4 regions of the Zoogloea sp. JDB1 genome follow, and region 4 is predicted to be linked to each of the others. Evidence: predicted binding sites of a transcription regulator. Region 4 holds the regulator's gene; each other region holds the start of a gene.
The links. Region 4 encodes FNR, which switches genes on or off when oxygen is low (the NO sensors DNR and NnrR bind a similar motif). Its sites were predicted from a motif close to TTGANCTAGNTCAA; they were not measured.
Positions count from the first base shown of each region.

Region 1 (7,155 bases), 820 kb from region 4:
GACAGCCATTACTTCGCGGTCAGCAAGATCGGCCAGGATCAGCTGGAAGACTGGGCTGCGCGTACCGGCATGACGGTGGACGAAGCCCGCAAGTGGCTGGCCCCGCTGCTGTAATACGCGGGCCGCGCAAAACGGTCTAACTTGGAGGGCGGCTGCGGTCGCCCTCCGTGCTTTTCAGGGGGCGCCGGTACAAGCGCCCAGCTTCCGCCATGAAGATCGAACTACTCCTCACCGCCATCGAAATCGCCGCGACCATCGCCTTTGCGCTGTCGGGCCTCATCGAGGCCACGCGCAAGCGTATGGACGTCGTCGGGGTGTTCTCGGTGACCTTCGTCAGCGCCTTCGGTGGCGGCACGCTGCGCGACATTCTGCTCGACCGCCGCCCGCTGTTCTGGGTGCAGCACCAGGAATACGTGTGGCTGGTGCTCGGGATGACGCTGATCACGCCCCTGCTGCTGCGCGCACGGCGCCTGCAGTTGACCGACACCCTGATGGAGGCCGCCGATGCCTGCGGGCTGGGCCTGTTCGCCATTTCCGGCGCGTCGGTGGCGCTGGCGGCGGGCATGCCAGGCATCGTCGCGGTGCTGATGGGGGCCATCACCGCGGTGTTCGGCGGGGTGCTGCGCGACGTGCTGTGCAACGAGATCCCGAAGGTCTTCCACGACCACCGGCCGTACACAATGTGTGCCTTCATCGGCTGTGGCCTGTTCCTCGGCCTGCAGGCGCTGGACGTGGCGCCGCAGCTGTCCACGCTGACCAGCATCTGCACCATCACCGGCCTGCGTCTGCTGGCTGTCGGCCGGGGCTGGCGTATTCCTGCCTGGCCGCCGCAGAAGGGCTAGCCGGCGCGCCCTCGCCGCAAGCCCGGCCGCTGCAGGCGCAAGCCGGAATGTCTGGCCGGCGTCACGCGGCGCCTTGCGGGCAGGGAAAAACGGTTTGCCTCCGAGCTGCCGCGGCTTGCGCGTCGGCCGGGAAGGCTTGCGGGCAAGGGCGCGGGCCGTGCCGGCGCGGGGTAATCCCTTGCCGGCGAGCCCGCGCGTGGGGGATCAGCGTCCGAAAGTGGCTTTGACGACTTCGAGCAGCGCGTCTGCCACGTCCTCGTCGTCGGTGAGGCTCTCCACCAGCGCCGAGCGGCAGGCTTCCACCGGGTCGAGGCCTACCTTGACCAACTTGGCGGCATAGACCAGCAGGCGCGTGGACACGACTTCTTCCAGGTCCACGTCCTTCAGGCTGCGCAGGCGCTGGGCGATGGACACCAACTGGCGGGCCAGCAGCGGGTCGCAGGCGGTCTCGCCGATAAGGATGGTCTCTTCGCGGCTGGCCGCCGGGAAGTCGAAGCGCAGGCTGACGAAGCGCTGGCGCGTGGATGGCTTGAGGCCCTTGAGGAAGTTCTGGTAGCCCGGGTTGTAGGACATCACCAGCATGAAGCGCTCCGGCGCGTGCAGCACTTCGCCGGTGCGCTCGATCGGCAGCGTGCGGCGGTCGTCGGCCAGCGGGTGGATGACCACCGTGGTGTCGCGGCGGGCTTCCACCACTTCGTCCAGGTAGCAGATGCCGCCCTCGCGCACCGCACGGGTCAGTGGGCCGTCGCACCACACCGTTTGCCCGTCACCGAGCAGGTGGCGGCCGACCAGGTCGGCGGCGGTGAGGTCGTCGTGGCAGGCCACGGTGTACAGCGGCAGGCCCAGGCGAGCCGCCATGTGGGCGACGAAGCGGGTCTTGCCGACACCGGTGGGGCCCTTGATGAGCAGCGGCAGGCGGTTCTTCCAGGCCTGCTCGAAGACCGTGATCTCGTTGCCGGCGGCTTCGTAGAAGGGGGCGTCGGTGGGTAGCGGTGCGTTCATTTGAGGGCGATCCAGTAGGCGATGGCAATCAGCGCCGAGACAAGCAGCAGCCAGCCGAGCAGCAAGCCGCGCCAGAAGAATTTGACCCCGCGCAGGCCCATGAAGTCGAGCACCACGAGGCGGCCCTTGATGAAGCAGATGGCCAGCAGCGCAGCCATCGCCAGCGGGCCGGCGAGCCCGAAGCGGGCTCCGAACTCGCCGATGCCCAGCGTCGCCAGCGTGGCGAGCATCAGCACGACCCAAGCGGTGTTGAGATGGCGGGTGTTCATCGCATTACATAGACGAGGGGGAAGAGGACGATCCACACCAGATCCACCATGTGCCAGTAGGCCGCGCCGCTCTCTATGCCGTTCATGTCGGCCGGGCCGTAGGCGCCCTGGCGGGTCTTCACCCACAGGGCGGCGAGGATCACCAGGCCGAGGATCACGTGCATGAAGTGGAAGAAGGTCAGCGACAGGTAGAACATGTAGAAGGTGTTTGTGGACAGGTTGATGCCGGCGCTGAACTTGTCGGCGTATTCGAAACCCTTCACCACCAGGAAGCCGCCGCCGCAGGCGATGCCGGCCAGCAGCCAGCGTGCGCCGGTGGCCGGGCGGCTGCGTCCGACCGCTTCGACGGCCCGTGCCACGCACCAGCTGGCGGTGATCAGCAACACGGTGTTGACGGCGCCGGCTTCGCGGTCCAGCGTCTTCTGCATCTCGTTGAACAGCTCGACGTTGTGCGCGCGACCAAAGGCGTAAGCGGCGAAGAACACGCCGAAGGCGAGCAGCTCGGCGAGGATGAAGAACCAGATCGCCAGATCGCCCGGCGGCGCGGCGGCCGGGGTGGTGCGGGAAGTGTCGGGGGCGATGTCCATGCCGGCAGTGTCGTCCTGCCCGAGGGGCAAAACCTTGATCTGTCCCAAGTTCCGGATCAGCTTGTTAAGTGGTGTGTATGAAGGCCGATTTCTCCCACGGACTGCGCTACTATTACTTTCGATATAAAGAAATCGAGAGAGTGCACGATGCGGATTCTGCTGGTGGATGATTCGCGCGCGGTGTCTGCCGTGATGGCTGCCCGCCTTACCCTTCTTGGTCACGAGGTGACGCAGGCCGAGAATGGCGAGCAGGGGGTTGAGCGTTTTTGTTGCTGTCCGCCGGATCTGGTGTTGATGGACGTGGAAATGCCGGTGATGAACGGCTTCGTCGCGGCTGAGCGGATCCGTGCGCTGGAGGCCAAGCAGGACTGGGCGTGGACGCCGATCATCTTCCTCACTGCATCCGACACTCCAGAGAACCTGGTCACGGCCATCGAGGCCGGCGGTGACGATTTCATCGCCAAGACGGTGCCCGAGGCGGTGCTGCAAGCCAAGATGAAGGCGATGGCGCGTATCGCCGGTCTGCGCAAGCAGCTCTTCGAGGCCAACCACAAGCTGGAGGCCCTGGCCCACCAAGACGGCCTGACCGGCATTTACAACCGCCGCTACATGGACTTGCGTCTGGATCACCAGTGGGACGAGGCCCAGCTGTGCGGCGCACCTTTCGGCCTTCTGCTGATCGATGTAGACAACTTCAAGCGCTACAACGACCACTATGGCCACCAGGCCGGTGACGATTGCCTGCGGGCCATTGCCGCCGCCATGGCTGGTGTCGTCGAGCGCACCATCGCCAATGAGCTGAGCCGGGATGCCTTCGTTGCCCGCTACGGTGGGGAAGAATTTGCGGTGCTGCTGCCCCGTTGCGCCGAGACGGATTACCTGGATGTCGCCGAGCAACTGCTCGAGGCCGTGCGGCAACTGGAGATCCCCCATACGCTCAATGCCGATTGGGGCATCGTGACGCTGTCGGTGGGTGGTGCTTATGTGGAGCGGGCGGAAGGCCGCCTGGCTCTGCTGTTCCGTAATGCCGATGCCAATCTCTACCAGGCCAAGCGGGATGGGCGCAATCGCGCCGAGGTGTGTGCCGCCGCCGAAGCAGCCCTGACGACAGGAAGCTAGAGAGCCTGAGCGGAGCCCTCAGCCGACCAGGAAGGCCGGCACATCCACACGCACGGCCGGTCGGTTGAGGGCCACGCCGACGCAGGCCGCGAAGCGCCGCGCCCAGTCGCCTCCCTGGGCAAAGCGCGCCTCCCCGGCATACTTTGCGACGTTGAGGATCACATCGAGGATCAGCACCTTGCCCATCGGGTTGCTGGGTGTGCATTCCAGCGCCTCGAACTCTTCCTGCAGCCAGGCCCGTGCGGCGTCGCCGGTGAGCCCGCTTGTCTCGTCGGCGTGCACGGTGAATTCGTATTCCCGGTCGGCCCGCAACACGACGCTGACCTGATGCATGCTGCCTCCTGTGGTTCTTCTTTCTTGTATGCCTGCATTTTTCGGCGCCGGATCGTCGGAAGCAAGTAACCGATTGTTATCATTCGCCTTCGTTCCGAGCGCTGTCCCCCAATGACCGAATCCCCCTGGCGTGCCCTCGCCAACCGCCGCATGCTGATCTGCGTGCTGACCGGCTTCTCTTCCGGCTTGCCGCTGTACCTGCTGCTCAACCTGATCCCGGCCTGGCTGAAGACCGAGGGCCTGTCCCTGAAAGCCATCGGCGCCTTCGCGCTGATCCAGTTTCCCTACACCTGGAAGTTCGTCTGGTCGCCTTTCCTCGACCGCTACGCCTTGCCGCTGCTCGGCCGGCGGCGGGGCTGGATGGGGGCGACCCAAGTGCTGCTGCTGGCGGCCATCGCCTGGCTCGGCACGCTGTCGCCGACGGGCAACCTCGGCCTGGTGATCGGGCTGACGGCGCTGATCGCCTTCCTGTCGGCGACCCAGGACATCGTGCTCGATGCCTACCGGCGCGAACTGCTGCCGGAGATCGAGCTGGGCATCGGTAATGCGATCCACGTCAATGCGTACAAGCTGGCCGGCCTAGTACCGGGTTCCTTGTCGCTGGTGCTGGCGGATCACCTGCCGTGGGCCGAGGTCTTCCTGGTGACGGCGCTGTTCATGCTGCCGGGCCTGGCGATGACGCTGCTGGTGAAGGAGCCGGCGACGGCCAGCGGAGCGCCGCGCACGCTGCGCGACGCGGTGGTGGAGCCGTTCCGGGAGTTCTTCGGCCGCCATGGCGTGCGTTCCGCGCTGGTGGTGCTGGCCTTCATCTTCCTCTACAAGCTTGGCGATTCCCTGTGTACCGCGCTGGCGACGCCCTTCTACCTGGACATGGGCTTCTCGAAGACCGAGATCGGCCTGGTGGCGAAGAATGCCGGTCTTTGGCCGAGCGTGATCGGCGGCCTGCTGGGCGGGCTGTGGATGGTCAAGCTGGGCATCAATCGCGCGCTGTGGGTCTTTGGCTTCGTCCAGTGGCTGGCGATCTACGGCTTCGCGTGGCTGGCCTGGCTTGGTCCGGCGGAGGCCGATGCCAGCCGCCTGGGCGTGCTGGCGGTGGTCATCGGCCTGGAGGCGCTGGCGGTCGGGCTCGGTACGACGGCCTTCGTCGCCTACATGGCGCGCACCACTCATCCGGCCTATACGGCGACCCAGCTGGCCTTGTTCACCAGTCTGATGGCGGTGCCGCGGACCTTTATCAACGCGTCCGCCGGCTGGCTGGTGGAAAGCCTGGGCTGGTTCGATTTCTTCATGCTGTGTGGCGTGCTGGCGGTGCCCGGCATGCTGCTGTTGTTCAAGGTGGCGCCGTGGCGCGAAGCCCGCGTCGCGACCGCCTGATTCTTTTCGTTCCTGATATGACGCCTCTCGAATCCGCCGCCCGCACCCTGTGCGAGATCCTCGACCCGATGCGCTTTGCGGCGCCCGTGTCCCACGTTTATAACCCCCTCAGCTATGCATGGGCGCCCAACGCGCTGTACCTGCAGCGCTTCGGCCAGGGTCGCAAGAAGGTGGTCTTCGTCGGCATGAACCCCGGCCCCTTCGGCATGGTGCAGACCGGCGTGCCCTTCGGCGAGATCGCCGCGGTGCGCGACTGGATGGGCATCGAGGCGGAGGTCGTGAAGCCGGCCGAGGAAAACCCCAAGCGCCCCATCGAGGGTTTCGGCTGTCCCCGTTCGGAAGTCAGCGGGCGCCGGCTGTGGGGGCTGTTTGCCGAACGCTTCGGCAGCGCCGAGGCCTTCTTTGCTGAGCATTTCGTCGCCAATTACTGTCCGCTGGCCTTTTTCGACGGTGGCCGAAACGTGACGCCGGACAAGCTGCCGGCGGTCGAGCAGGGGCCTTTGCTGGCGGCCTGCGACGCGCATCTGCGCCAGGTGGTGGAAGCCCTTCAGCCGGAGTGGGTGATCGGCGTCGGCGCATGGGCCGAGCAGCGCGCCCGCGAGGCGCTGGCCGGCCTGCCGCTGCAGTTCGGCCGCGTGCTGCACCCCAGCCCAGCCAGCCCAGCGGCCAACCGGGGCTGGAGTGAAGCTGCGACGAAGCAGCTGGAGGTGCTGGGTGTCTGGTAAGACTTGGCCGCCGCAGCCCGGAGCGGCGTTGTGGTTTCCGACTGGAGTAGGGTGCTGACCGTGCCCACGCCTGCCTGGACGGCTTACCGCCGGCGGCCGCTGTTGCCGCCGAGGATGGAGCCCAGCACGCCGCGCACGATTTCCCGCCCGATCGTCGAGCCGACGGTGCGTGCCACGCTGCGGGCGGCGGTCTCCGCAAGGCCGGGGTGACGTCCGCCGCGTGGTCCGGTGCTGCCGAACAGGATCTCGCTGAGGCCGCCGAGCAGGCCGCCGCCACGGCTTTCTTCCTGCGCGGGTGCCGTTGAGCCACGCGTTGCGGTGCCGTCTGCTGCTGGGACGCCATTGCCAGAGGCTGCTGAGCCGGTGAGTTTCTCGAAGGCCGATTCCCGGTCCACCACCTGTTCGTAGTGCCCGTAGATCACCGAGCCCTCGATGGCGGCCTTGCGTTCGGTCGGCGTCAGCGGGCCGAGGCGCGATTCGGGGGCGACGATGAAGCCGCGCTCGACGATGGCTGGGCGGCCCTTCTCATCGAGGAAGGAGATCAGCGCCTCGCCGACACCCAGCTCCATGATGGCCGTCGCCGCGTCGAATTCCGGGTTGGCGCGCATGGTCTCGGCGGCGGTCTTGACGGCCTTCTGGTCCTTCGGCGTGAAGGCCCGCAGCGCATGCTGGACCCGGTTGCCGAGCTGGCCGAGGACGGATTCGGGCACATCAAGGGGGTTCTGGGTCACGAAGTAAACGCCGATGCCCTTCGAGCGGATCAGGCGCACCACCTGTTCGATCTTTTCCAGCAGGGCCTTGGGGGCCTCGTTGAAGAGCAGGTGGGCTTCGTCGAAGAAGAACACCAGCTTGGGTTTGTCCACGTCGCCGACTTCCGGCAGTTGCTCGAACAGCTCGGCGAGCA
Region 1 is NZ_CM161496.1:206,031-213,185, reverse strand. It holds gene metH (methionine synthase) at 1-114, shown strand, start outside; gene AC1PPK_RS01025 (trimeric intracellular cation channel family protein) at 210-842, shown strand; gene AC1PPK_RS01020 (AAA family ATPase) at 1,047-1,844, opposite strand; gene AC1PPK_RS01015 (cytochrome C oxidase subunit IV family protein) at 1,841-2,113, opposite strand; gene AC1PPK_RS01010 (cytochrome c oxidase subunit 3 family protein) at 2,110-2,700, opposite strand; gene AC1PPK_RS01005 (diguanylate cyclase domain-containing protein) at 2,863-3,819, shown strand; gene AC1PPK_RS01000 (hypothetical protein) at 3,838-4,152, opposite strand; gene AC1PPK_RS00995 (AmpG family muropeptide MFS transporter) at 4,264-5,526, shown strand; gene AC1PPK_RS00990 (uracil-DNA glycosylase family protein) at 5,544-6,251, shown strand; gene AC1PPK_RS00985 (helicase HerA-like C-terminal domain-containing protein) at 6,335-7,155, opposite strand, start outside.
Region 1: a site for FNR is predicted at 2,735-2,748, ahead of AC1PPK_RS01010 (cytochrome c oxidase subunit 3 family protein). Genes of this name have one in related genera too.

Region 2 (7,155 bases), 2.1 Mb from region 4:
GTTCGACGCCCGGCCGGCCGTGCCAGAAGCCGTTGCACGGGGCATCCGGCAGTAGCGGGCGGGCGTTGCGCAGGGCCTCGGCGGGGGGCAGCGCACCGGCCAGGGCCTGGCGGAACAGGTCGATGACCTCGGCGGTGTGCTCGCCCTGGGGGCTGATGCGCAGGATGTCGAGGCCGTCGGCCTGCACGGCAGGCAGGTCGCCGAGCAGGGTGTGTACGTGGGCGGACTGGGTCTGGATGCCGTTGAGGGTCAGGAAGGGTTCGCCTTCGCGGGTCTTCAGCGGAATGCCGTCGGCGAACTGCAGGCAGCGGAACTCGCAGGTGTCCTTCTGCAGGTTGTAGTGGCGGGCGGTGAAGCAGCGCGCCGAGAAGGCCAGCGGCAGGCGGCCGTGGGCGAAGATTTCGACTTCCATCGGCTGGCCGAGGCCGCCGCGCAGTTGGGCGATCTGCTGGCGGGACATCTCCGGCGGGGCGACCCAGCGGCTGGCGCCAAGTTCGGCGAACATGCCCAGGGTTGCTGGGTTGAAGATGTTCAGCGTCGGGCCGGCGATCCAGTCGGCCACCGGCGCGTCGCCGCCGGTGAGCAGGCGCACCGCGCCCATGTCGTTGGCCTCGACACGGAAGCGGCCGTTGGTGACGATGCGGCGCAGGGTCTTGAGGTCGGATTCGGATTCCACCAGCACCTGGCTGGACAGCACGACTTCCTTGCCGGCGGCGGCGAGGATTTCGGCTACTTCGAGCCAGTCGCTGAGGCGCAGTTCGTGGCGGCGGGAGCACACCGTCTCGCCGAGATAGACGACATCCAGCGGTGCGTCGGCCATGTCGGCGTAGAAGGCGAGCGTGGCTTGGCGGGGCCAGTAGTAGAGCAGGGGACCGAGGGCGAGTTTCATCGCATTCCAGTAAGACGAAGGGCCGCCCGGGGTTTCGTTGGCCCCTTCCCGGGGCCCGATGCGGAACGGCAGGTTTTGGGGGCTTACTTCCAGGGACGGTAGTAGGCGCCGAGGGTGTGGCTCTGCCCTTCGGACACCTTGTTGAGTTCGGCCATCCAGGCGGCCTCGACGCGGAAGGGGGCGGTGTCGGTTTGCAGGCGGTCGATGGCGGCGCGCCATACCTTAGTAACCTGGGTGACGTAGGCGGGGCTGCGCTGGCGGCCTTCGATCTTGATCGCGCGCACGCCGACGCGGGCCAACTCGGGCAACAGTTCCAGGGTGTTGAGGCTGGTGGGTTCCTCGATGGCGTAGTAGGTCTCGCCATTCACGTCGAAGCGGCCCTTGCAGAGGGTCGGGTAGCCGGCTCGCTCGCCGTCGGCGAAGCGGTCGATGAGGATGCCGTTTAGGCGGGTTTCCATGCCCTTCGGGGTCTGCTCCCAGCGCACATGCTTGCCCGGCGAGCAGGCGCCGTTGCAGTTGGGGGATTCGCCGGTGGCATAGGCCGACAGCGCGCAGCGCCCCTCGACCATCACGCACAGCCCGCCGAAGCCGAAAACCTCGATCTCCACCGGGGTGTTGGCGATCACGTGCTCGACCTGAGCCAGCGACAGCACCCGCGGCAGCACCGCGCGCGAAATACCGAAACGTTCGTAGTAGAAATTGATGGCGTCGTAGCTGGTGGCCGAGCCTTGCACCGAAAGGTGCAGGCGCAGCTGTGGGTGGGTCTTGCGGGCGTATGCCATCAGGCCCGGGTCGGCGAGGATCAGCGCGTCGATGCCGCAGGCGGCGGCGCGGTCGATGGCGCGGGTCCAGCTGGACCAGTTGTCGGTCTGCGGGTAGGTGTTGAGGGCCAGCAGCACCTTGCGGCCACGGTCATGGGCGTAGCGCACGCCGTCGGCCATCGACTTGTCGTCGAAGTTGAGGCCGGTGAAGTTGCGGGCGTTGGTGGCGTCCTTGAAGCCGAGATAGACGCAGTCGGCGCCGTTGTCGATGGCGGTCTTGAGGGCGGGCAAGCTGCCGGCGGGGCAGACCAGTTCGATCGGATGCGGGGGAGTCATGGGTTCCGGGCGGCGAAAAATGACGCCGGCGGACTATAGGCGCGCCCCGGCGCGCAGACCTTGACCGCGGTCAACGGGGCGCCGGGTCGAGGCCGAAGCGGGGGCGGCCATTTGCCAAATGTGTCGGGCGGTTTCGGAACATGGGCATTTTTTGAACGCCGGCGCATACTTGCCTGAGAGGAAAGTTATCGGTTTGGCTTATGACTTCGTCCGTGCCCGTGTCGCGTTGTCGCTTCCTGTTGTTGATCGCCTGCGAGCCCATCGCCGGGGGCTGCCGCCCTGCATGATGTTCATGTCGAAGGGCATGCGCCGATGAGCGGCGCCCGTTTCCTGTCCCTGCGCTGGCGTCTGCTCGGACCCCTGCTGGCCCTGTGGGCGATGGGGATGGGGTTGCTGGTCGGCGTTCTGTACTCGGGGATCGTGGAGCGCTTCCAGATCCTCGTCGAGCAGCGTGCCGAGGCGACTGTGTCGGCTGTCCATGCAGCAGCAGAGACCGCCCGGGATTCCGCCGATCTGCGCCGGCTCGTGTCGGCGTTGGGGGCTGCGCGGGACGTGCAGCGCCTGGTGCTGGCGGCGGGTGAGCCGGGCCGCGTCATCGCCGCCAGTGACCACGACTGGATAGATCTGCCGTTGACGGCGCTGCCCGACCGGGCGCTGGAGGCCAGTCTCGGCAGTGTGCAGGCGTCCCGTCACGGCGTGCGGGTGCTGGATTCGAGCCGCCGCAGCCTGGATGTGTTGGAACCGGTGCCGTTGCTCGGCGCAGGGGGCGATAGCGGCCGCCTGGACGACGGCGTACTGTTCCTGCGCCTCGATGCGGGCAGCCTGTGGCAGGCCGCCGAGGAAACGGCGCTGCACCTGTCCGTCGGGCTGGGGGCGGTGCTGAGCCTGGTGGCGGGCCTGATCTATCTGTTGCTGTCCCGCTACGTGCTGCGTCCGGCCGAGGCCATCCGTGCGGCCCTAGGGCGCCGCCGTGCACCCGGCGGCGAGGATGCCGAGATCCGCATGCCGGTGGTGCGCCGGGACGAACTCGGGGAACTGGCCGAAACCCTCGACGAAACCCTGTCTGCGCTGCGTGCCCGCAACCGTGACATCGAGCGCCTGCAGCGCCTGCACCACGCCTTGTCGGTGACCAACAAGGCGATCGTGCATGCCCGTGATGCGGATGCGCTGTTGCCCCAGGTATGCCGTATCGCGGTCGAATTCGGTGAGCTGGACCTGGCCTGGATCGGCTTCCCTGAGATCGAGGGCGGTGTCCTCAGGCCGGTGGCCATGTACGGCAAGTGCCGCGACGGTGGTACGGATCTGGGCTGTCTGCCCACGCACCGTGTTCCGGCCGAGGTGCTGATCGTCAATGACCCGGCTCTGCCCGGTGTGGTGGAGGCGTGGCCGGACGGCCTTGGGCGCGACAAGGCGGCCGGTTCCTTCGCCCTGTTTCCGATCCGTGACTGCGGCGGGCCGGACGGGGCGCTGGTGCTGTGCAAGGCCGAGAAGCACTTTTTCGACGCGCAGACGGTGGCTCTGCTCGACGAGATGAGCACCGACATCGGCATCGCCCTCCGCAATTACCGTCGCGACGAGACGCTGCGGCTGGCGGCGAAGGTCTTCGAGAACAATTCGGAAGGCATCGTCATCATCGATCCCGAACGGCGGGTGGTGATGACCAACCGGGCCTTCACCGCGCTCACCGGCATTGCCGGGCAGGATGTGCGCGGAAGGCCCCTGGTGCTGTTCGATCCGCAGGTGCATCCGCGCGGCTTCGCCAGCCGCATCCGCGCCGTGGCGCTGCAGGACGGCCTGTGGCAGGGCGAGGTGTGGATACGCCGGGCCAGCGGCGAGAGCTTCCCCGCTGACATGTCGATCAGCGTCGTGCGGGCCCCCGATGGTCCGGCCTTCCACTACGTCGGGGTGTTCTCCGACATCAGCCGGCGCAAGGCCGATGAGGCGCGCATCCGTTTTCTGGCCAACCACGATTTCCTCACCGGCCTGCCATCGCGGGCTGCGCTGCAGCCGACCATGGCGCACGCTGTGGAGGAAGCGAGGCGGGATGGGCGGCGGATCGGGCTGTGCTTCCTGGATCTCGACCGCTTCAAGAATATCAACGACACCCTCGGCCATCACGTCGGCGACCAGTTGCTGGTGGAGGTCGCCCAGCGCTTGACCTCGGTGCTGCGTGAAGGGGAGTGCGTGCTGCGCCACGGTGGCGACGAGTTCGTCGTGGTGGTGCCCGAGCAGGGCGGCCCCGCGGATCTCCAGGCCTCGGGGGAGCGCCTGCTGGCGGCCCTGGATGAACCTTTCCGCCTGGCCGGATGTGAGTTCAGCCTGTCCACCAGTGTCGGCGTGGCGATCTATCCGGATCACGGCGAGGATGCGGAGATCCTGCTCGACCGGGCCGACATGGCGATGTACAAGGCCAAGGAAGAGGGGCGCAACGGCGTGCAGTTCTTCACCGAGAGCATGGCCACCGCGACCAGCGAGCGCTTGTCCATCGAGCACGCGCTGCGCCGGGCGCTGGAGCGTGGCGAGCTGGCGCTGAACTACCAGCCGGTGGTGGCAGTCGACGGCCGGTTGATCGCCGCCGAAGCCCTGCTGCGGTGGACCCACCCGGAACTCGGCAACGTACCGCCGGCTCGCTTCATTCCGTTGGCCGAGGAGAGCGGGCTGATCCTGCCCATCGGCGCGTGGGTGCTCGACACCTTGTGCCGCCAGCTGGCGGCCTGGCGGGCGGAGGGGCGCCGCATGGTGCCGGTGGCGGCCAATATCTCGCCGCTGCAGTTCCGCCGTGCCGATTTCGTCGCCACCGTGGCGGCGGCGCTGGCGCGCCACGGCGTGCCGCCCGAACTGCTGACCCTCGAGGTCACCGAGAGCATGGTGATGGCCGATGTGGAGCAGGCCGCCCACCAGCTCGCCGAGCTGAAGGCGTTGGGCCTGTCGATCGCCATCGACGATTTCGGCACCGGCTACTCGAGCCTGGCTTACCTGCGGCGCTTCCCCCTCGACAAGCTGAAGATCGACCAGTCCTTCGTGCGGGCGATCAATGCCGGGCCGGAAGATAGGGCGATCGTCGCGGCCATCGTCGGGCTCGGCCACAACCTGGGTCTTGGCCTGGTGGCGGAAGGTGTCGAGAGCGCAGCGATGGCCGACACGCTGCTCGATCTGGGTTGCGATTCGCTGCAGGGCTGGCACTTCGGCAAGGCGGAGCCGGCGGAACGCTTCGCCGAGCGTTTGGCATAAGGCGGAAAAGCTACGCCTTCGTGGCTCCCCCGCGGACCCCGCTCGTCCCTATAATCCGCGGATTCGCCAACGCTTTTTCCATTTTTCCCGATGCTGTTCTGGTTCGTCATCGCCTACTGGCTGATCTCTGTGGCCATCGGCCTCATCGCTGCCACGCGGGTCCACAACACCAAGGACTTCGCCGTCGCGGGCCGTCATCTGCCCTTCTACATGGTCACCGCCACGGTGTTCGCCACCTGGTTCGGCTCGGAGACGGTGCTCGGCATTCCGGCGACCTTTCTCAATGAAGGCCTGCATGGCGTGGTCGCCGATCCCTTCGGCTCATCCCTGTGCCTGATCCTGGTCGGGCTATTCTTCGCGGCACCGCTGTACCGCATGAATCTGCTGACCATCGGCGATTTCTACAAGCGGCGCTACGGGCGGACCGCGGAGGTGCTGACCACGCTGGCCATCGTGATCTCCTACCTCGGCTGGGTGGGCGCCCAGATCACCGCCCTCGGGCTGGTTTTCAACGTGGTGTCGGGCGGGGAGGTGAGCCGCCTGGCCGGCATGTGGATTGGTTCCGGCACGATCCTCATCTATACACTGTTCGGTGGCATGTGGGCGGTGGCGATCACCGATTTCCTGCAGATGATCATCATCGTCATCGGCATGCTGTGGATCGGTGGCGAGGTCAGCAGCATGGCCGGGGGCGTCGGGGCGGTCGTCAATCACGCCCTGGGCGAAGGCAAGTTCGCCTTCCTGCCCCCGGCTGACCCGAAAGAAATGATCGCCTTCTTTGCCGCCGCGGTGACCATGATGTTCGGCTCGATCCCGCAGCAGGACGTGTTCCAGCGCGTGCAGTCGGCCAAGTCCGAGAAGATCGCAGTGTGGGGGTCGGTGCTTGGCGGCAGCCTGTATTTCGTGTTCGCCTTTGTGCCGATGTTCCTGGCCTACTCGGCGACGCTGATCTCGCCCGACATGGTGGCGCGCCTGATTTCGTCCGATTCCCAGATGATTCTGCCCGAGCTGGTACTGAGCAAGGCCCCGCTGGTGGCCCAGATCATGTTCTTCGGTGCGCTGCTGTCGGCGATCAAGAGCTGCGCGTCGGCCACCCTGCTGGCGCCGTCGGTGACCTTCACCGAGAACATCCTCAAGCCGGCGCTGCCGCATCTCACCGACCGCAAGCTGCTGTTCTGGATGCGTGTGGTGACTTTCAGCTTCACCGTGCTGGTGACCTTCTATGCGATGTACTCCAAGGCCAGCATCTTCAAGATGGTCGAGAACGCCTACCAGATAACGCTGGTGTCGGCCTTCGTGCCGCTGCTGTGTGGCCTGTACTGGCGACGGGCGACCAATCAGGGGGCGCTGGCGTCCATCTTCTGCGGTATCGGCGTGTGGCTGGCGGTGCTCCTGGCTGGCGGTGATGATCCCTTCGTGCCCGCGCAGCTGGCGGGGCTGGTGGCCAGTGCGTTGGGGATGGTGCTCGGTTCGCTGGTGAAGCAGATGGTCCACCACGACATCCACGTGCATGAGCGCCTGCTCCGGGGGCACTATGCGGCCGAGCCCCACGGCATTGCCCACGAGGGGATCGGTGCTGTGCATAAACATGGCCAGTAGCGGCAGATTCACGCGCCCCGCCGCGCTGGCCGGAACCTTGACCGCGTCTTGCCGTCTGTCGTCTTAACCGTTGCCTGCCAGGATTCCGCCTTGACCTCGTCCGCGCCTTCGCCCAAGACCATCGCCATCGCCCTCACCGGGGCGTCCGGCATGCCCTACGGGCTGCGCCTGGTGGAATGCTTGCTGGCCGCGGGCTGCCGGGTGTGGTTGCTGTATTCGCAAGTGGCGCAGATCGTCGCGAAGCAGGAGATGGATCTTGCCCTGCCGTCCCGGCCGACGGAGGTGGAAGCCCTTCTGAGCGAGCGCTTCGGTGCGGCAGCCGGGCAGTTGCGGGCGTTC
Region 2 is NZ_CM161496.1:1,458,056-1,465,210, forward strand. It holds gene AC1PPK_RS06415 (U32 family peptidase) at 1-889, opposite strand, end outside; gene ubiU (ubiquinone anaerobic biosynthesis protein UbiU) at 973-1,986, opposite strand; gene AC1PPK_RS06425 (EAL domain-containing protein) at 2,299-5,217, shown strand; gene AC1PPK_RS06430 (high affinity choline transporter 1) at 5,308-6,816, shown strand; gene AC1PPK_RS06435 (flavin prenyltransferase UbiX) at 6,907-7,155, shown strand, end outside.
Region 2: a site for FNR is predicted at 2,047-2,060, ahead of ubiU (ubiquinone anaerobic biosynthesis protein UbiU). Genes of this name have one in related genera too.

Region 3 (7,155 bases), 190 kb from region 4:
GACCTTTACCACGGCGTACCGCTGCAACGCCTCGACATTGGCGCGATGCTGTCGGATCTGCTCGCCATCCTGCGCGAACACGGCCTGTCCCTGCCCGCCGATCTGGCCCTGATGATCAAGGCCTTCATCACCCTCGAAGGCATGGGCCGGCAACTCGATCCGAATTTCGACATCGCCGCCGAAGCCAGCCCCTTTCTGCGCCGAGTACTGCTGGCCCACGCGGCCCCAGCGGCTTTTGCCCGGCGCGGCTGGCGCGCCTTCGCGGATACGGTAGATCTGCTCGCCGGCCTGCCGCGGGATCTACGCCAGTTCCTTCGCGCCGCACGCCGGGGCAAACTCCAGGTCCAGGTCGAGGTGCTGCCGCTGCAACGCTTCGGCAGCCAGATCGACCGGGCTGCCAGCCGGCTCTCGCTGGCCATCGTGATCGCCGCGCTGATCGTCGGTTCGGCCATCGTGATGACCGTCGACAAGGCGCCCGCACTCCCCGGCCTGCCCTCCCTCGGCCTGCTCGGTTTCATTTCTGCCCTGATCGGCGGACTCTGGCTGTTACTCTCCATCTGGCGTAGCGGCGGTCCCCATCGATAACCCACTTTCCATGACAACAACAACGATAAGCTCACCCCAACTAACGCCGCGCCAGGACGCGTGGATCATCGCCCTGGTCGGCTTCGCCCACGGCGTCTCCCACTTCTTCCACCTGCTGCTGCCCCCATTATTTCCGTGGCTGATGCCGGAGTTCGGACTGGACTTCGTGCAGATCGGCAGCACGATGACGGTCTTTTTTGTCGTCTCCGGTGTTGGGCAGGCCCTGGCTGGCCTGGCGGTGGACCGTTTCGGCCCGCTGCGGGTGCTGTCGACCGGTATTGCGTGCTTCATCCTTGCCGGCTTCGGCCTGTCCCAGGCCCGCGGACTCGGAGATCTGATCGCCGTAGCCGCTCTGGCGGGGCTGGGCAACAGCGTGTTCCACCCCTGTGACTTCACGATCCTCAACCGCAACGTATCCTCCCAGCGCCTCGGGCACGCGTTTTCGATGCACGGCCTGTCGGGCAACCTGGGCTGGGCACTGGCGCCGGTCTTTCTGACCGGCATCGCGTCGGTAGCAGGCTGGCGCACCGCTGGCATGGGTGCCGGCCTGCTGGCGATTCCCGCACTCGCCCTGCTGCTGCTCGGGCGACATCATTTTGCAGTTGCTCCCCACGCGACAAGCGCGACCAGTCGCAAGGTAACCACGCTGGAGATCCTGAAAGTCGGCCCGGTGTGGCTGTGCTTCACCTTCTTCCTGCTGCTCACCACGGCCTTCGGCGCAATCCAGAACTTCGGTACGCCGCTGATGCAGGGAATGTACGGGATGCCGGTCAGCCAGGCAGCGGGGACCTTGTCGGCTTATCTGCTGGCTGGCGCAGCGGGCGTTCTGACAGGAGGCTTCCTGACCCGCCACGCTCGGCAAGGACAGATCATCACTGGCGCGCTCTGCACAGCCGCCCTGGCCGCTCTCCTGCTGGCCAGTGGCTGGCCGGGCGCCGCCATGGTCTTGCCCTTGATGGCGGCGATCGGCTTTCTGACCGGTCTGGCGGGGCCTTCACGGGATCTACTGGTGCGCAGTGCGGCGACGGCCCGTTTCGGCCAGGCTGCCTTCGGACGGGTGTACGGCTTCGTCTATTCAGGGCTGGACACAGGCTTGGCCCTGGCGCCACTGGTATTCGGGGGCTTCATGAACAAGGGCAATTTCGGGGCGGTCCTGATCGGTATCGCCATACTTCAGGCCGCGGCCGTGTTTACGGCCTTGAGCGTCGAGCGTCGCTAGCAACTCAAGTCAACGCCGCGTCCTCCTCCGATTCATCACTGAAGTTCCGGGCGATGGCGGCGAAATCCCCGGACACCCGGAGAAGAACATCTACGATGTCAGGATCGAAATGCTTGCCCCGCTCGAGCGCCATCATCTCGATCGCCCTCTCGTGGGGAAACGGCGGCTTATACACCCGCCGGGAGATCAAGGCATCGTAGACATCTGCAACCGCCATCAGGCGCGCCGATACCGGAATCGCGTCGCCGGCCAGCCCTTGCGGATAGCCACTGCCATCCCAGCGCTCGTGATGTCCATAGGCGATCTCAGCCGCATAGCGCAGGAAGGATGCGTCCGCGGTGCCCCCCAACGCCCGCTCGGCCTGCAGGATCGCATTGCGGCCGTATTCGCAGTGCTGCTTCATGACTTCCCATTCCTCGGGCGTCAGCTTGCCAGGCTTCAGCAGGATGGCGTCCGGCGTCGCCACCTTGCCCACATCGTGCAGCGGCGCCGATTTGAATAGTAGCTGGATCACCTCATCATCCAACTGGGTGCAGAAACGGGGGTGGTCCTGCAACTGCTCGGCAAGAATGCGGACGTAGTGCTGGGTGCGGCGGATATGGTTGCCGGTCTCGTTGTCCCGGGCTTCGGCGAGGGCACAGAAGGCGGTGATGGTCGCCGCCTGGGCGGCAATCACTTCCTGCTTGCTGGCGACGAGACGACTGCTTTGCTCGCTGATTTCAGCAGTACGCTCGGCAACCAGCAGTTCGAGATCCGCGTTGCGGCGCTGCAGCGCCTTGGTAGCCCGCGACAAGGCCAGATGGGTGCGGACCCGGGCCAGCACGACCGGCGGGGAAATTGGCTTGTGGATGAAGTCTTCCGCACCGAGGGAGAAACCCTGTTCCTCGTCTTCCGGACGGTCCAGGCCAGTCAGGAACATGACCGGGATGCCACGTGTAGACTCGGACGATTTGAGGCGGCGGCAGACCTCGAAACCATCCAGCCCGGGCATCATCACATCAAGCAGGATCAGATCGGCTCGCCCACCGGTCTCCAGATAGCCAAGCGCTTCACCGCCACTCGTGGCGGGATGAACGTCATAATGCGTCGACAGCACGTCCTCGAGAATCAACAGATTATCGGCCTGATCATCCACCACCAGCACGTGGGCACGCTGTTTCATTGCAAACTCCAGAACCATTTCGGACGACCTGTCTTCTTCCCCACGGATACAGGGGATTATTCCAGCATCTGTCGCCCACCGCTGCAAGCACCGCCTGAACCGTCATGGCCCTGATTTACAGTTTTCCACCAGTTGCCACCCCTCTGGCCCATACCTTGATCCTTGGCAGCATGCCTGGAGAGGCATCTCTTCGCGCCGGGCAATACTATGCACACCCTCGTAATCTATTCTGGCCCATCCTGGGCGAACTGGTAGGGGCCTATCCCGCCCTACCCTACGCCGCGCGACTGCGCCGCCTGGAATCTGCGGGCATTGCACTGTGGGATGTACTGCAGTGCTGTGAGCGGGAAGGCAGTCTCGACACGCGTATTGATGTCGGAACCATCGTCCCCAACGACTTCCCAGGGTTCCTGGCGGCGCATCCGCATATCACACGGATCTTCTTCAATGGTGCCATGGCGGAGACCAGCTTTCGACGCCACGTGTTGAAATCGCTGACGGCCCACCAACTGGCCTACGAACGCCTGCCGTCGACCAGTCCGGCCAACGCCGCATTCAGCTTCGCCAGGCGTCTGGAGGCCTGGCGAAGCGTGCTTGCTGCTTCTGAACCGCCGACTCAGTGCTCCAGCACGTAAGTCCCCGGGGCGTCGGCAAGTGCTGGATAGGCCTTGGTCTCCACGGGCCGTGCATCGACCAACTCGCCACACTGGGGCTTCAGCCAGGCCATCCAGTCTTCCCACCAACTACCGCTGCTCTCCTCGGCTTGTTCGTACCAACCTTCCGCCGTATCGGTACGCCGGGCCTGTCCAACCCAGAACTTGCGCTTGGGCGGCTTGACGGGTGGATTGACAATGCCGAGGATGTGCCCGGAGCTCGACAGGACAAAGCGCTTCACGCCGCCCACGTAATTCATCGCGCGGAAAGTCTGCTTCCACGGCGCAATATGGTCATCCTCCGCCGACACTGCATAGACGGGCTGGGTGATCGCCCCCAGATCAATGGGTTCTCCTGCAACCGTGAGGCTATCCTTGTCGATCAGGCGATTGTGCAGGTAGAGCTCCCGTAGATACCAGGCATGCATCGTGAAGGGCATGCGCGTGGTGTCCATGTTCCAGTACAGAACGTCGAAAGGCGGTGGCGTTTCACCATATAGCCAGCCATGCACGACGTAGTGCCAGATCAGGCTGTTGGAACGCAGCAAGCGGAATGCCGAAGCCATCTCGGCACCGTCCAGGTAGCCCTTGCGCTCCATGTTCTGGGTGATGAAGCGGATGCTGCCTTCGTCGATGAAGACTTCGATATCGCCCGGTTTGTGGAAATCGACCAATGTGGTAAGCAGCGTCCAGTGGGACACCGGCACATCTTCCGGCGCGAAATGGCGATTGGCCCAGGCCATGTAGGTACTCAATGCCGTACCGCCGATGCAGTAACCAACCGCATGTACCTTTGGCGCACCGGTCACCCCACGCGCCGTATCGATGAGGGCCTGCACACCTTCGAGCAGGTAATCGTCGAAGCTGACATCCCGCATCTCCGGCCCCGGATTCTTCCAACTGGTGATGAAAACATCGAAGCCCTGATCCAGCAGGTAGCGGACCATGCTTTTCCTGGGGTTCAGGTCCAGGATGTAGAACTTGTTGATCCACGGCGTAACGATCACGATGGGCGTCCTGTACACCTGCGCCTTTGTCGGCGTGTAATGCAGAACCTCCAGCAAGCGGTTGCGGAACACCACCTTGCCCGGCGTGGTCGCCAGGTTCTGGCCAACGGTAAAATCGCTGGGGTCGGTCATCCGGATGTTGCCGGCTTCCATGTCGTCGAGAAAGTTCCGGAAGCCCCGCGCCAGGCTCTCACCCTTGGTCTCCACGGCTAGCCGCATCGCCACCGGGTTCATCCAGAAGAAATTCGAGGGTGCCACGGCATTGAGCCATTTCCGCCACCAGAAGGCAGCCCGGCGGCGCTCCTTCTGCGACAGCCCCGGGGTGTCATACAGCATATCCTGGACATGGTGGGTCATGACCAGATACCACTCCTTCACCAGATCCCAGGTCGGGGATTCGGCCCAGACCGCGTCGGCGAAACGGTTGTCATCTTCATGGGGTCGGAGCGGATCTTCACTGGGCAGGCCAAGCAACTTGCGCCAGCTGTGCCATTGCAGGGCCCATAGGCTTCCTGAGACGCGAGTCACCGCCTCGGCCAGCTCCTGGGGATGGGCAAGCCACGCAAGCTGCGCATGCACCAAGGGAGCGGCCATGCCGAGCGGATCAATTGAAGACTCGACCGAATCATGCAGTCGCCTCAGCGACTTGCGCGCGAGATCAAGCGGTGGTGCGGGTTCACGGCGGGGCATGAGTCACAACTCCTTTCATGCGAAATCAATTGGATTCCGGCATCATGTACCGAATCGGCAAGTTCCTGTGCTGTTGAAATCGTGAGCCTGACTGGACAACGGACCGTTGATATTCGTCAAGCCGCCCCCGAACAGACTGCGCTTTATAATGGGACACCCAGTTCCCGACAGGATCGACACCATGTTCAAGAACATTCTGGTCCCAACCGATGGGTCCGAACTCTCCGACTCCACCGTGGCCAGGGCCATCAGCTTCGCCAAGGAAGCCGGGGCACGACTCACCTTCTTTTATGCACAGCCGGATTTTCCGATGCCTATCTATGGCGAAGGCGCCCTGATAGACCCGACCACCCCCGAACAGTTCAGTCGCGCCGCCGCTGCGGAAGCGGAAGCAATCCTGTCCCGCGCCCGCGCCCGCGCGGAAGATGCCGGCGTCGAATCGAGCGGCGACACCCTAGTCAGCGAGATTCCCTATGAAGCCATCATCGAAGCCACCGAGCGCAACGGGTGCGACCTTATATTCATGGCATCTCACGGCCGGCGCGGCCTGAGCGGCCTGCTGCTGGGCAGCGAAACCCAGAAGGTACTGACCCACAGCAAGGTCCCTGTGCTGGTTTATCGCTGAATTCCGAAGCACGGACAGCCGCAGCACGTATCAAAAGAAAGGGCCTCGCAGAAACCGCGAGGCCCTTTTACCTTGCAAGTACCAATAGTCCGGAGCACGGCAATCCGCCGAATCAGTCGGACTCCGTGTTGTTGATTTCCGCCGCCGTCTGCTGGAAAAACAGCGTACTGAGGCTGGATGCAGCACAAACGAGCCAAAAACCGAAGAAACCGATCGAGTATGTGGCGATAGCGGAAAAGTGCACCGGCTCACCCAACAGGTACAACTCCTGCGGATTGACCACGGTGAAGAAGATGATCTCGGCCACACCCGCAACCAAGAATGAGGGCCATAGAACCTGGATCAGTTTCAGCATGCTCAAGCTCCCAAAATAAATGCGGGCCCCAAGGGGCCCGCGTCAGTCAGCTAGGAATGAGAATGTCGTTCGTCTTCTGCGATGTGCCGCTGGGCAAAACGATACAGATACCCAGCCATCACAATGACGAACCCAATCGTGAACAAGCTCAGCAGACCGATGTCGCTACCGAACAATTCCTTCCAGGCCATGACTTCCTCCATGTCAATCAACAGGTTTCAGATCCGCTGAATCGATCCGGATCTCCGTCTCTGTGGGGAGGAATGCGGCCCCTGACAGCCTCCAGCTGCGGGACTCATCTTCTATCAACACCTTCCAGTGGGCGCTCACCAGTTCATTCTGGAGACGTCCGTGATAAGCACCGTCACTGCGTTCCATGACGAGCTGTTGGTCCAGACCACCACGGGTCGGATGGGCCAGCGTCACTATCAACTTGGCTGGCAACTCAACCCCCGGCTTGGCCTGGAGTGCCACCGACAGCCCATCCGCGGTGAATCGGACTTCGGCCTTCAAGCCCAGATTGGCCGCCGCATTCGCCCTTGCCAGCGTCTGATTGATCGCCAGACCTTGTTTATAGTAATCGTCTGCCACCATGCCGTCGAAGGACGTCACAGCCAGCCACATGGTTATGCTGCCACCGATGATTGCTGTCACCGGCATCAGCATCAACAACCAGGTCCAGTGCTCCTTGTACCAAGGAGTGGAAGAAACCTGATTCGGGGCCATTGCTCTTTGATTCATATCTCAACTTCTTTACTGCGGTATCAGGAACACCGACTTCTCCCGTACCGCCACAGTTTCATCGTCCAGCGCCTTCACCTCGATATACACGGTGTTGGAGCCGGGCTTGCCCGACTCG
Region 3 is NZ_CM161496.1:4,852,346-4,859,500, forward strand. It holds gene AC1PPK_RS21975 (ABC1 kinase family protein) at 1-585, shown strand, start outside; gene AC1PPK_RS21980 (MFS transporter) at 596-1,804, shown strand; gene AC1PPK_RS21985 (HD domain-containing phosphohydrolase) at 1,809-2,966, opposite strand; gene AC1PPK_RS21990 (DNA-deoxyinosine glycosylase) at 3,071-3,601, shown strand; gene AC1PPK_RS21995 (PHA/PHB synthase family protein) at 3,583-5,316, opposite strand; gene AC1PPK_RS22000 (universal stress protein) at 5,498-5,941, shown strand; gene AC1PPK_RS22005 (hypothetical protein) at 6,054-6,296, opposite strand; gene AC1PPK_RS22010 (DUF3149 domain-containing protein) at 6,347-6,487, opposite strand; gene AC1PPK_RS22015 (FixH family protein) at 6,501-7,037, opposite strand; gene ccoG (cytochrome c oxidase accessory protein CcoG) at 7,050-7,155, opposite strand, start outside.
Region 3: a site for FNR is predicted at 5,423-5,436, ahead of AC1PPK_RS22000 (universal stress protein). Genes of this name have one in related genera too.

Region 4 (7,155 bases):
CAGCTTGCCGAGCAGAACCAGCGTGATGATGCTGGCCGAGGCCTCGAAATACACGTGCAGATCATGGCGATCGAACACCACCACGACCAGGCTGAAGAAGTAGGCAACGCTGGTGCCCAGCGCCACCAGCACGTCCATGTTGGCACCACCGCCGCGCAGGGATGACCAGGCGCCCTTATAGAAGCGCCGCCCGATCCAGAACTGCACCGGCGTCGCCAGCAGGCCCTGCAGCCAGCGCGGCAGCCACTCCGCGTGATGGGCCGAGGCCTCCAGACCGCCGGAAAGCATGCCAATCATCTGGACCAGGAAAGGCGCGCTGAGCAGCGCCGAGATCCAGAACAGGCGCAGCTCGGCGCGGAACTCGGCCTCCTTGCGCTGCTTGTCGGCCTCCCGGTCGCGGGCGACGATGGGCGTTGCCGTAAACCCAGCTTTTTGAATAGCCGCGATGATCGCCGCCGGCTCGGACAGCCCCGGCACATAGCGGACGCGCGCGCTTTCCGCGGCGAAATTGACGCTGCCCTCCACACCGGGCAAGCGATTGACGACTTTCTCGATACGCGCCGCGCAAGCGGCACAGCTCATGCCGGACAGACTCAGTTGCAACGTCTGCGGCGCCACATCGAAACCGGCCTTGCGGATCGCCGCCAAAATGTCCGGAGCACCGGCCCCATCGGGCCCGGCGGCCAGCCGCGCCTTGCCAGTGCCGAAATTGACCTCGGCGCTGATACCGGGCAATCGGTTGAGTACCTTTTCGAGCCGCGTCGCGCAGGCCGCGCAGCTCATTCCGGAGACCGGCAGGTCGTAACGCACACCTGGCTCGTTCCCCATGGCCGGCTCCCCTCAGCCCACCAGCAGCACGGGCAGCGTGGCCCGCTGCAGCACCCGCGTCGCCACCGAGCCGACGAACAGATCCGCCACCACGCTGCGGCCATGCCGGCCGAGGCACAGGTAATCACACTCCAGCAAAGTCGCCTGATGCAGCACCACATCTGCCGGCTGACCCACGAGGATATGCGGCGTCACCGGCAAACCGGCTGCCTTGAACCGGGCCAGCGGCGCCTTGAGCACCCCCTCGCCTTCGTCCCGGTAATAGCCATCCAGGGCTTCACGGGCCACGTGGCGGGTTGCAAACTCGATGGGAATTGGCGGATGCACGTAAAGCACATGCACCTCAGGCACGCTCTTGAGTTGGTCCGCCAGCGCGATCACCTGATCGACGACGCGCTGGGCAACTGGAGAATCATCTACGGCCAGCAGGATTTTCATGATTCGCTCCGCCTTTCAGGAAAAGACTCAGAAATGGCAGACCACGCCATTCCACAGATTGCTGCCGAGGGTCGGCGTCGTCACCAGGCCATATACGCCGAAGGCCAGCACCACCAGTCCAGACCCTGTGCGCACCGCCCGGTTCCGCACCACGTCACGCAGACGCTTGAGCAGCATGCCGGCCAGCAGCAGGTTGGGCAGCGTACCGAGACCGAAAGCCAGCATCAGGCCTGCGCCACGCTCCGCGGAGCCGGTCACCAAAGCCGTCGCCAACACACTGTACACCAGACCACAGGGTAGAAAGCCCCACAGCAGGCCCAAGGGAAAAGCCTGGCCCACGCTGCGCGCCGGCAGGAAACGCCGGGTCAGTGGCTGGATGCGCGCCCACAGCTTGTGACCAAGCCGCTCGACACCGGACAGGGCCCGCGTGAAACCGGTCAGGTAGAGCCCGAGCGCCACCAGCATCAGGTTGGCGGCCACATACAGGACCAGCTGGATAGGCAGGATGTTGTTGAACAACAGCCCTACCGTACCGATCGCCCCCATCGCTGCACCGGCCAGCGTGTAGCTGCTGATCCGCCCGACGTTGTAAGCCAGATGCAGAGGCCAGTCACTGCGCCGCTGGCCGGGCAACTGGACGGTCAGCGCACTGACGATACCACCGCACATACCGACACAGTGGGTGCCGCCGAGCAGGCCGATGAGGAAGACTGCGAAGTAGCCAGTTTCGGGCATGGAGATTCAACCTGGACAAACAAAAACGCCCCGTGGGCAACACGGGGCGCGTTCCAACACTTGGCTCGGCATTCTAGCCCGCCCACCTCGGAGCGGCCAGCCGGCCGGAAGTTCAGATCACCTTGGAGTAGCGAGTACGCTCCCGGTCGGCGCGCAGGTACTTGTCGAAGACCATCGCAATTGCCCGCACCAGCATGCGGCCGGCAGGCAGCACGGTGATCCACTGCTTGTCGATCTTCAGCAAGCCGCCCTTCTCCATCTCGCGCAAGTCGGCGAGTTCGGCGGCGAAATACTTGTTGAAGTCGATCAAGTGAGCGATCTCGATGGACTCGATGGACAGTTCGAAGTGGCACATCAGCGCCTGGATGATCGCCCGCCGCAGCAGGTCGTCCGGCGTCAGCTCGATGCCGCGCAGCACCGGCAGGCGGCCCGTGTCGATGATGTCGTAGTACTCATCGAGGGTCTTCACGTTCTGCGCGTAGGTCGGGCCGACCTTGCCGATGGCCGACACGCCGAAGGCCAGCAGATCGCACTCCGCATAGGTGGAGTAACCCTGGAAGTTGCGGTGCAGGCGTCCCTGGCGCTGGGCCGTGGTCAGCTCATCGTCCGGCTTGGCGAAGTGATCCATGCCGATGTACACATAGCCCGCCTCGGTCAGGCGGCGGATCGCCAGTTGCAGGATCTGCAGCTTGGTCTCGCCGGACGGCAGCTGCGCGTCGATGATGCGGCGCTGCGGCTTGAACAAGCTCGGCAGGTGCGCGTAGTTGTATATCGACAACCGATCCGGCGACAGCGCCAGGATCTGCTCGAGGGTACGGTTGAAGCTGATGACGTTCTGCTTGGGCAGGCCATAGATCAGGTCTACACTGACCGACTTGAAGCCATGGGCCCGCGCCGCGTCGATGACGAGCTTGGTTTCTTCCTCGCTCTGGATGCGGTTGACCGCCTTCTGCACGTCCGGATTGAAATCCTGGATGCCAACGCTCATGCGGTTGAAGCCGAGTTCGGCCAGCAACGCAACGGTGGCTTCGTCCACCTTGCGCGGGTCGACCTCAATGGAATACTCACCGTCCGGCACCAGCGTGAAGTGCTTGCGGACCATGCCCATCAGGCGGCGCAGTTCGTCGTGGGACAGGAAGGTCGGCGTGCCGCCGCCCAGGTGCAGTTGCAGCACTTCCCGCGACCCGTCGAGCTTGGCCGCCTGCATGTCCACTTCTTTTTCAAGATAATCCAGATACTTGGCGGAGCGACCGTGATCCTTGGTGATGATCTTGTTGCACGCGCAGTAGTAGCAGATCGTATTGCAGAAGGGGATGTGGAAGTATAATGAAAGCGGTTTGCCGATTCCGCCGACAGTACGTCTCCCGAGCCAATGCTCCAAGGCGTCGGAGTTGAAGGCTTCGACGAAGCGGTCAGCGGTCGGGTACGACGTATACCTCGGGCCATTCACATCAAATTTGCGAATGAGCTCGGGATCGAATATCAGGTCTTTTTGTGTCGTGTTCATGGTGCACTTCTGTTGGTTGCGCTGAACAATCGCAGAATCGATCCAAAACAGTATTGACGTGGATCAAAGGGCTCCAAACGTTGGTAAAACCATCCAGTTCAGGTGATTGCGCGTGCAGATGAAATCGGTGATTCCGGTGACGGTCGTGGACATCAAGGTCGCGTGTTCCCAGTGCAATCTGCGGGAATTGTGTCTTCCCTTCGGCCTCGACCCCAATGAGATCGACCAGCTCGACGAGCTCGTCGGCAGCCGCCGCAAGATCAAGCGGCAGCAGCACCTCTACCGCTCCGGCGACAACTTCGAGGCGATCTACGCGATTCGTGCCGGCTCGTTCAAGACCGACGTGATCCTTGAGGACGGCCGCGACCAGGTGACCGGCTTCCAGATGACCGGCGAAGTCCTGGGCCTCGACGGCATCAGCACCGAACACCATTCGTGCAACGCGATTGCGCTGGAAGACAGCGAAGTCTGCGTGATCCCCTTCAACCGGCTCGAAGAGCTGTCACGGACGGTGGAGAGCCTGCAGCACCAGTTCCACAAGATCATGAGCCGCGAGATCGTCCGCGACCATGGTGTGATGATGTTGCTCGGCTCAATGCGCGCAGAGGAGCGGCTGGCGGCCTTCCTGTTGAACATGTCCCAGCGCTTCACTGCACGGGGCTTCTCTCCGTCGGAATTCCACCTGCGCATGACCCGCGACGAGATCGGCTCCTACCTGGGCCTCAAACTCGAGACGGTATCCCGCGCCTTCTCCCGCTTCCAGGAAGAAGGCCTGGTCGCCGTCCAGCAGAAGCACATCCGCATTCTCGATACGCCGGGCCTGAAGCGCCTGCTCAACCACCACTCAGCCTGAGCACCGCCGGCGCCCGGCCTCACAGCCAGGCCAGCCAGCCGAGCGGATTCTTGCTGACCGCCACCGAGACGATCCACGACAGCGTCGCCAGCGCACCCACGTAAGCCGCGGCGCGCTGCACACGCGGTCGCGTCGCCTTCAGCGCGACACTCCCCAGCCCGATATAGACAAGCAAGCCCAGCACCTTGGCCGTCAACCAAGCGTGCACGAAGGGATATTGGGCGGCCATCCAGGCCAGGCCGAGCGCACTGGCCAGCAGGCAGGAATCGACGATATGGGGCAGCACCCGCGCCAGACGGGCCCGCAACAGCGGCGAGCCGCTCAACGACCACCAGCCCCGCAAGGCGAAGCCACAGCCGCTGAGCACCACGCAGGTGATGTGAAAATGTTTGAGAGCCAGATACATGCCGCGCCTCCATTGTTCCGCGGCAAAGCTCCGGCTGCCGGCGGGCCCCGCAAAAACGGGGCCGCAACACTTTAGCTGCGCAGCACGCCCACTTCCAGTGCGGCGAACCAGTTGATGAATCGCTGCACGTCGGCACCTTGGTAAATAGCCCCATGCTGCGGCACCAGCATATCGATCTCCAGGCGGGAGACGCGCTCGCACCAATCGCGCTTGGCCCGGTCCGAGCCCATCCAGCGCTTGTGAAAACCTTCCGCATGGCGGATGTGGCGGGAGAAGTCCTGCACATACAGCTCGTTATGATCCGCCGGCAACAGGGCTGCGCCGACATCGCCCGAGAACAGGATCTTGGCCTTCGGATCGTACAGATGGAAATTGCCCGACGAATGCAGGTAATGGGCCGGAATCGCCTGCAGCTCAAGACCATCGAGACGGATCGTCACGCCCGAATCGGGGATCGGTACGAAAGTCGAATCCTGCCCGCCGAAATGGGGCAGAAAACTCTGCCACAACCAGCTCGTATAACACTTCAGGTCGGGCTTGAACTCCAGCCACAAGGCCAGCGAGGAAATGATGTCCGGATCCTGGTGGGACGCGAAGATGCCCGCCAGGCGCGTCGGATCGCACTCCGCCGACAAGGCGGAGAACACCGACGGAAAGATCTCGATCCCACCCGGATCGCACAGCAGGGCCTCCTCCCCGTGAACGACCACATATTCATTGGTATCGATGATGTAACCAGGCTTGGTGGTATCCCGCGCGATCGCCAGCCAGCGGTGATCCTCGTCCTGGTAGATGCAATGGGCCTGCTTCATGGGTTTCCTAATCCTTTACGAGGCGTTCCTTGCCGAGAACTTCGAGGGATCGCTTGATCTGCGCGATCACCTCGGCAAAATCCGTCGAGACCTGCATCAATGCAGCACTGAAGCTGCCGCCATAGGCCGCCTCGATCTTCGCAGAACGAGCCAGCACACCACCCAGTTCGACCAATTGCTGGGTTTCCTCGACCGCCGCACGCAAGCGCAGATCGAGGGAACGCAAGCGCACCTGCTGCTCAGCAAGCCGCGTGGCACCACGCCTGCGAGCCTCCCGCGCACCCGGCACACCGTCACCGCTGAGCCTCAAGGCCTCCGCCAGAATCGCTGCAATACGCTGCTGCTGCACGACACCGGTGACACTCCCGACCGAACCGGAAGTCATTTCCCTCAGGGATGCCATGTGGCGGGTCAGATCCTGGGCGAAGCGCCGCAACTCATTGGACAGCACACCGAACCCGAGCGCAGCATTACCCGCCCGCTTGGCGAGAAAGATCGCATTGAGGGCCATCAGATTGATGCGGAAGGCCGTCGCCACGATGGCCTTGATCTCCTCATTGACCCGGACGATACGGGCAAGCTCGCCGGTCCGCGGAGCAATCCCGTGAAAATTCGGTTCTGGCGCATTCATGTGGACTCTCTGGAGCAGGCAGACTGTAGTGGCTGATTAACGGCGAAGATGCAATCGGCTTGAGCCATTCGATGCGGAAAAGACAGCACCGCCCCAACTTCACGCCGCCGGCGCCGTAAACGAGAAAACCCGCTGACGAATCAGCGGGTTTTCTTATACTTGGGGCGACATACCGGGATCGAACCGGTGACACCTGGAATCACAATCCAGTGCTCTACCAACTGAGCTAATGCCGCCACTGGCAATCGTCGATCGAAATCGCCGATTTGAAACTTCCAAAGAGCCTGCCCGACAGGAATCGAACCTGTAACCCCCGGCTTAGAAGGCCGGTGCTCTATCCAGTTGAGCTACGGGCAGTTCGCCGCGGGCACTCGGGTCAAGCTTTGGTCGGGGTGGAGAGATTCGAACTCCCGACATCTTGCTCCCAAAGCAAGCGCGCTACCGGACTGCGCTACACCCCGAGAGCCGCGAATAGTACACACCTATCGGAAGCTCGTCAAATAAAATTGGCACGAATTTTCATGTTCGACGAAATTCGTGCCTGCGGGACGCTCCGGGTCACGACACCTCACATCCTCGTGTCACACCCCGAACGCATGCCTTCCGGGTAAGCGTTGCATGCGCGCAACAAATTGAATTCACACAAATTGACCTAGATCACAGCTTTCGTTGTGCAACGCAATAAATCAGTAGGATTACCAATACCAGTATCCCCACCGCAGGGTAAAATCCGGCCCGGCCCCAGACGCCCCGAAGCCCCGTGGCAACGGCAACCCAATAGCCGCACGATTCGCACTCACCCGAGTACCCATCATGAACGAACAGCACTACCTCACGCCCCTCTTCGAGCCCCGCTCCGTGGCCATCATCGGCGCCAGCGAAAGAGAGCTGTCCCTCGGCAACATTCTCGTCCGCAACATGCTGGAGGCCAGCTTCAAGGGCAAG
Region 4 is NZ_CM161496.1:5,041,507-5,048,661, forward strand. It holds gene AC1PPK_RS22865 (heavy metal translocating P-type ATPase) at 1-828, opposite strand, end outside; gene AC1PPK_RS22870 (universal stress protein) at 841-1,266, opposite strand; gene AC1PPK_RS22875 (sulfite exporter TauE/SafE family protein) at 1,294-2,001, opposite strand; gene hemN (oxygen-independent coproporphyrinogen III oxidase) at 2,114-3,508, opposite strand; gene fnr (fumarate/nitrate reduction transcriptional regulator Fnr) at 3,627-4,361, shown strand; gene AC1PPK_RS22890 (SirB2 family protein) at 4,381-4,767, opposite strand; gene AC1PPK_RS22895 (oxygen-binding di-iron domain-containing protein) at 4,839-5,579, opposite strand; gene AC1PPK_RS22900 (chemotaxis protein) at 5,587-6,210, opposite strand; tRNA gene AC1PPK_RS22905 (tRNA-His) at 6,371-6,446, opposite strand; tRNA gene AC1PPK_RS22910 (tRNA-Arg) at 6,494-6,567, opposite strand; tRNA gene AC1PPK_RS22915 (tRNA-Pro) at 6,595-6,671, opposite strand; gene AC1PPK_RS22920 (bifunctional acetate--CoA ligase family protein/GNAT family N-acetyltransferase) at 7,024-7,155, shown strand, end outside.